DNA from 2 places in the Streptomyces sp. NPDC048481 genome. Region 2 is predicted to be linked to the other one. Evidence: predicted binding sites of a transcription regulator. Region 2 holds the regulator's gene; the other holds the start of a gene.

Region 1 (3,406 bases), on a different contig from region 2:
CCTGGGCGGACTCGGGCACGTGGTGCGGCCGTCCGATCAGCGCGCGCAGGTCCTCCTCGCCGACGGTGAAGGGCAGGTCCCGCTCGCCCAGCTCGTGCTGGGCCGCGACCTTGCGCAGCAGCCGGGCGAGGGACCGCTCCAGGGTGCGCACGCCGGCCTCGCGGGTGTACTCGCCGGCCAGCTTGCGCAGCGCGCCCTCCTCCAGCGCGACCTCCTCCGGGTCCAGGCCGGCCCGCTCCAGCTGGCGCGGGAGCAGGTGGTCACGGGCGATGACGACCTTCTCGTCCTCGGTGTAGCCGTCGAGGCGGACCAGCTCCATGCGGTCGAGCAGGGCCTCGGGGATGGCTTCGAGCACGTTGGCGGTGGCGAGGAACACCACGTCCGACAGGTCGAGCTCGACCTCCAGGTAGTGGTCGCGGAAGGTGTGGTTCTGCGCCGGGTCGAGCACTTCGAGGAGGGCGGCCGCCGGATCGCCCCGGAAGTCGGAGCCCACCTTGTCGATCTCGTCGAGCAGGACCACCGGGTTCATCGACCCGGCCTCCTTGATCGCCCGGACGATGCGGCCGGGCAGCGCGCCGACGTAGGTGCGGCGGTGGCCGCGGATCTCGGCCTCGTCGCGGACGCCGCCGAGGGCGACGCGGACGAACTTGCGGCCCATGGCGTGGGCGACGGACTCGCCGAGCGAGGTCTTGCCGACGCCGGGCGGGCCGACGAGGGCCAGCACCGCGCCGCCGCGCCGGCCGCCGACGACCCCGAGACCGCGGGCGCTGCGGCGCTTGCGCACGGCCAGGTACTCGGTGATGCGCTCCTTCACGTCGTCCAGGCCCGCGTGCTCGGCGTCGAGGACGCTCCGGGCGCCCTGGATGTCGTAGGCGTCCTCGGTGCGGTCGTTCCACGGCAGTTCGAGGACGGTGTCCAGCCAGGTGCGGATCCAGGAGCCCTCGGGCGACTGGTCGCTGGAGCGCTCCAGCTTGTCGACCTCCTTGAGGGCCGCCTCGCGGACCTTCTCGGGCAGGTCGGCGGCCTCGACGCGGGCGCGGTAGTCGTCGGACTCCTCGGCCGGGTCCTTGCCGTCGCCGTTGAGGTCGCGCAGTTCCTTGCGGACGGCTTCGAGCTGGCGGCGCAGCAGGAACTCGCGCTGCTGCTTGTCGACGCCTTCCTGGACGTCCTTGGCGATGGTCTCGGCGACGTCCTGTTCGGCGAGGTGGTCGCGCAGCTGCTGGGTGGCGAGCTTCAGGCGGGCCACCGGGTCGGCCGTCTCCAGGAGCTCCACCTTCTGGTCGGTGGTCAGGAACGGCGAGTAACCGGAGTTGTCGGCGAGCGCGGAGACGTCGTCGATGGCCTGGACGCGGTCGACGATCTGCCAGGCGCCGCGCTTGCGCAGCCAGGCGGTGGCGAGCGCCTTGTACTCCTTGACGAGTTCGGCGACATGGCCGGGCAGGGGATCGGGGACGCTCTGGTCGACCGTCGTCCCCTCCACCCACAGCGCGGCGCCGGGGCCGGTGGTGCCGGCGCCGATCTTCACGCGGCCGCGGCCGCGGATGAGCGCGCCCGGGTCGCCGTCGGCCAGCCGGCCGACCTGTTCGACGGTGCCGAGCACGCCGGTGCTCGCGTACGTGCCGTCGACGCGTGGCACCAACAGGACGCGCGGCTTGCCCGGTTCCGATCGGGCGGCGGCCTGTGCGGCCTCGACCGCGGCGCGCACGTCGGTGTCGTTGAGGTCCAGCGGAACCACCATGCCGGGGAGCACGACCTCGTCATCGAGAGGCAGCACGGGCAGGGTGAGCGGAGCGGACGTCGATGCCATGATCTCCCCTTCGGCAGTCAAGTTGAGCTATGCCGACTCAATGCACATGAGCCTGCGAATGTTCCCCACGTTCCCGGGCGTTCGCTGTGGGCGATCAAGACTGTCGCGGCGGCCCGCCCGGGACATACGGTCTCGGGTAATGGGCACACAGCCATTCTGCCACTTACACAGTCGCCGTCAGGGGGTCGTCGTGGATCGTTTCGTCCGGGCTTGGGTGGACGGGTGGGTCGTCTCGCGCGGGGCGGCGCCACCCGCGGCCGAACCCTGGGGCTGGACCGTCGACGTGGGAGCGGGCGCCGGGCACGTCACCCGCCACGTGTTCGGCGACACCGGCGAGGCGCTGAAGGAGGCGACGGTCCGCGAGGTCGCGGGCACGGTGACCGGGGCCGGCGTCTGGCTGAAGGCGTTCGCCGATCCGGCCGTGGCCGGACCGTGGCTCGGCCCCGGCTGGTGGATCGACCCCGAGCCCGGCTTCCTGATGACGGCCCCGCTCCCCGACGCCCCGCCCGGCGCCGCCCCGGAGGGCTACCGGACCCGCACCTGGTCGCGCGGCGGTGTCACACGCACGATGGTCGCCGCCCCGGACGGCTCCCTGGCAGCGCGCGGGCAGATCGCCGCGACCGGCGCCACGGCGGTCGTCGACCAGGTGGAGACCGCCCCCGGGCACCGCCGGCGCGGTCTGGGCGCCCTCGTGATGCGGACCCTGCACCGCGCGGCGGCCGAGCAGGGCGCCCGGACCGGCGTCCTGGGCGCGACCCTGCAGGGGCGGGCACTGTACGAGTCCCTGGGGTGGCGCGTCGAGTCCTCGCTGACCAGCGCGAAGTTCACGGGCGCCGCACAAGGGTGACGCCCGGCGGCCGTGGGGGCGCATCCCGGGGGGCCGCACGACGGGACACGCCCCCCGCGCCCCCTGCCCGTACCCCGCCCACTTCCGGCATTCGCCCCGTACCGTCCCGCGAGCCGACCACAATGCGCGTATGACCGATGACTGGAAGCGACGCCTGGACGCCCTTCACGCGGAGCTGGTCCGCCGGGACGACCCGGTCGCCTGGGTGATGGAGGCGGACGCCGTGGAGGCGTCCCGGCGTTATCCGCACATCGCGCTGCGCGGTCCCGTCTTCGGCGTCGCCCGGCTGGACCCGCAGACCCCGCAGACGCCGAAGCCGTGCTGGCGGCTGCTGAAGCCGGTGGCCGACGGGATGCCCCAGCAGGCCAGGGACGGGCTCAACTCGCACCTGTGGTTCCTTGCCAAGGACGGCACGGGCGATCCGGCCGCCCGGCGCGACCTGCTGGCGGCCGTCGCCGTGCTGGAACGGGCCCCGGCCGACGAGGTGGAGGCGCTGGGGGTGCGCTACCGGGTGGTGCGCGGCGACGAGTTCGCCCGCACCGGCGACGACGGCCTGGAGCCGCCCCGGCCCACCGACCCGGAGGCCCTGGACCCGTCGTGGGAGGAGCCGTGCGCCGTCCCGTCCCCGGACGTGGACTTCGCACTCGACCCCGACCGGGACGAGGGGCCGATGGCGGGCGCGCTGTGCCTCGGGCTGCGCGACTTCGTCTACAGGGGAGGCCGGTTCCCCGCCGACGTGCGCGCCGACTCCG
Region 2 (3,406 bases):
GGGGCGGCGCGGACACCCGCACCGTGCTCGACGCCCTGAGCTCCTCCCCGGCGCTGAAGGACGCCCTCACGGCCGGTCCGGACGGCGCGGACGCGACCCGCATGGGCAACTGCTTCACCGCGCTCGAATCCACGCTGAAGTGGGAGACGGCCCGTGCGGCGGCGCCGGGACGGGCGCTGCTGGGCGACGAGGTCGCGGAGAACCGTTTCGACGCCGGTGCGGCCCGGGAGTGGATCGTCGTGGGCTCCGGCGGGACCGCCGTCGCCAACGCGGAGATCCTCCTCGTCCAGAACCCCGAGGCCGCCGTCACGATCATCGGTTCGCAGCCGCCGCCGGCGCTCCGGCACCAGGTCCAGTTCCCGGCGATGCAGGAGAGATACGGCCACGGCGAACGCGGCGAGAAGCGGCTGACCTTCGTCGAGGCGCGTGTCGGGGCCATCGAGACCTACCAGGACGACAAGGGCGTGACCCGGTTCCAGGTCCCCTACATCGAGAAGGGGACGGGGGAGCGGCGGACGGCCCGGAGCGACGGTTACGTCACCAGCCTCGGCCGCACCAACCCCCTGCCGTCGGCCCTCCAGGACCTGGCGAACGAGGTGCGCGACCGCGGCGGCGAGATCTCCGGCGACCTGTTGTTCGACAGGGACGACCAGTACATCGGCTACGGCCTCACCTTCGCCGTGGACGGCAGGGAACACCGCGTCGACGTGGACGGCGCGGCCTCCTGGCAGTTGCCGCGCGAGATCTTCCCGCCGGAGACGGGCCTCCAGGCCGACCTGAACGCGATGGGCGCGCGCGGGCTGCCGTCCGAGACCGGCAACGCGGCCCCCGGCTTCTCCCCGGTCGCCCGCCAGAGCGCCCTGCGCGCGCGTGCCGTCGCGGCGGCAGCGGCCGGCGACCCGGAAGCGGTACGACGCCTTTCGACCGTTCCGGAGCGCTGGCAACGCCCGAGCCTCGACCGGCCGGCGGAAACGGCGGAGCCGACACCGGCCCCGGCCCGCGGAACACCGGTACCGAGCCCGACACCGGCGGTCCCGGGATCGCACCTCTGGCAGTTGGGCGTCCCGCGGGACAACGCCGACAGGCCGACCGCCCCCGCCCAGCAGCCCCGGCCGCCGGGCCCCGAGCGTCCGGAACCGGGCATCGGCATGGGCGACTGACCCGCGCGACCGGACACGCGGCGACGCCAGGCACGAAAGAAGGGCCCGGAGACGATGACGTCTGCGGGCCCTTCCCGTTCCACTCGATCCTGTCGGCGCCGCTCAGTCCGGGGCCTGCTGCCGCTTGGGCCGCCAGACCACCAACGCGCTGGTCTGCTGGACCTCCTGATACGGCACCAGGTCCCGTCGGTAGGAGGCGTGCACCGCGGCCTCGCGTTGCCGCATGGCCGCCGCCGCGCCGTCCAGCGCGGCCTGGAGTTCCGCCGCGCGGGCCTGGAGGGCGGCCACCTGGTTCTCCAGCTCGATGATCCGCTTGATGCCGGCCAGGTTGATGCCCTCGTCCTGCGACAACTGCTGGACAGTACGCAGCAGTTCGATGTCGCGGGCCGAGTAGCGCCGGCCCCGGCCGGGGGTGCGGTCGGGGGAGACGAGGCCCAGACGGTCGTACTGGCGCAGCGTCTGCGGGTGCAGCCCGGAGAGCTGGGCCGCCACCGAGATGACGTAGACCGGGGTTTCCTCGGTCAGTTCATACGGCCCACGGAAATTGTCACTGCGTCGACGGCCGTCCATCACTGTCATGCTCCCTTCGCGGCCTCGAACAGCTCTGCCCGCGGATCCTCGTCCACGGTCGCCTCGCGATACGCCTCCAGCGCGTCACGAGCCTTCCCCGACAGGTCCTTGGGAACACTCACCTCGACGGTGACCAGGAGGTCGCCGCGCGTGCCGTCCTTGCGGACCGCGCCCTTGCCCCGCGCCCGCATGGTGCGGCCGTTGGGGGTGCCGGGCGGCAGCTTCAGCGTCAACGACGGTCCGCCGAGCGTCGGAACCCTGATCTCGCCGCCCAGGGCCGCCTCGGTGAACGTCACCGGCACGGTCACCGTCAGGTTGTCGTCCTTGCGGCCGAACACCGGGTGGGCGCCCACGTGGACGACCACGTACAGGTCGCCCGAGGGGCCGCCGCGCTCGCCCGGCGCGCCCTTGCCGCGCAGCCGGATGCGCTGGCCGTCCGTGACCCCTGCCGGGATGCGGACCTGCATGGTCCGGGACGACTTGGCGCGCCCGCTGCCCTTGCAGTCCAGGCACGGGTGCTCGGCGATCAGGCCGCGGCCCTTGCAGTCGGGGCACGGGTCGGTCAGCGAGAAGCCGCCGCCCGAGCCGCGCGCGACCTGGCCGGTGCCGACGCAGGTCGGGCACACGCGCGGGGTGCCGTTCTTGTCGCCGGTGCCCGAACAGGCCTTGCACGGGGACTGCGAGGACATCCGCAGCGGGACCGTGGCGCCCTCGATGGCCTCCGTGAAGGTCAGGGTGACCTCGGTGTCGATGTCCTGGCCGCGCCGCGGCTGGGTGCGGGTGGTGCCCGTCCCGCCGCGGTTGAACAGGCCGCCGAAGACGTCCCCGATGCCGCCGCCGAAGCCGCCGGAGGCGCCGCCGCCTCCCGGGGCGCCGCCTCCGAAGAGGTCGCCCAGGTCGAAGTTGAAGGAGCCGCCGGCGCCCGGGCCCGGGCGGAAGCCGCCGTTGCCGAAGAGGGCGCGTGCCTCGTCGTACTCCTTGCGCTTCTTGGGGTCGCCGAGGACGTCGTTCGCCTCGGAGATCTCCTTGAAGCGCTCCTCCGCCTTGGCGTTGCCCTTGTTGGCGTCCGGGTGGTACTCGCGAGCGAGCTTCCGGTAAGCCTTCTTGATCTCGGCCTCGGTGGCGTCCTTGGGGACGCCGAGGACCTTGTAGAAGTCCTTCTCGATGAAGTCCTTGGTGCTCATCCCCGACGTCCCTCCTCTCGCGTCGTCATGACGGCCGGTGCACCGGCCGTCTCGAGCTCAGCCCTCGTCCGGGCCACCGCTCTCCTTGTCGTCCGCCGCCTCCGCGGAGGCCGCGCCCGTCTCCGAGTCGGCCTTCGCGGACTGCGCGCCGGGCTGCGGTTCGGCCACGGCCACCCGCGCGGGACGGATGGTGCGTTCGCCGATCCGATACCCCGGCTGCAGAATCGCCACGCACGTCGTCTCGGTGACGTCCGGCGCGTAGCTGTGCATCAGGGCCTCGTGGATCGTCGGGTCGAAGGGCTCGCCCTCCTTGCCGAACTGCTGGAGGCCCATCTTCGCCGCGACGGTCTCCAGCGACTCGGCGACGGACTTGAAGCCGCCGACGAGTTCGCCGTGCTCGCGCGCGCGGCCGATGTCGTCGAGCACCGGAAGGAGCTCGGTCAGGAGGTTCGCCACGGCGATCTCCTTGACCGCGATCCGGTCGCGCTCGAC

Evidence for each region. Region 2 encodes HspR, which represses chaperone genes until heat shock. Its sites were predicted from a motif close to TTGAGNNNNNNNNNCTCAA; they were not measured.
Region 1: lon (endopeptidase La) is a predicted target of HspR. The motif match lies at 1,830-1,848, and genes of this name have one in related genera.

What each region holds. Positions count from the first base shown of each region.
Region 1 is NZ_JBICXC010000002.1:142,425-145,830, forward strand. It holds gene lon (endopeptidase La) at 1-1,807, opposite strand, end outside; gene ACGFSH_RS06915 (GNAT family N-acetyltransferase) at 1,998-2,654, shown strand; gene ACGFSH_RS06920 (DUF5954 family protein) at 2,785-3,406, shown strand, end outside.
Region 2 is NZ_JBICXC010000003.1:319,749-323,154, forward strand. It holds gene ACGFSH_RS12080 (hypothetical protein) at 1-1,160, shown strand, start outside; gene ACGFSH_RS12085 (heat shock protein transcriptional repressor HspR) at 1,263-1,730, opposite strand; gene dnaJ (molecular chaperone DnaJ) at 1,736-2,914, opposite strand; gene grpE (nucleotide exchange factor GrpE) at 2,972-3,406, opposite strand, start outside.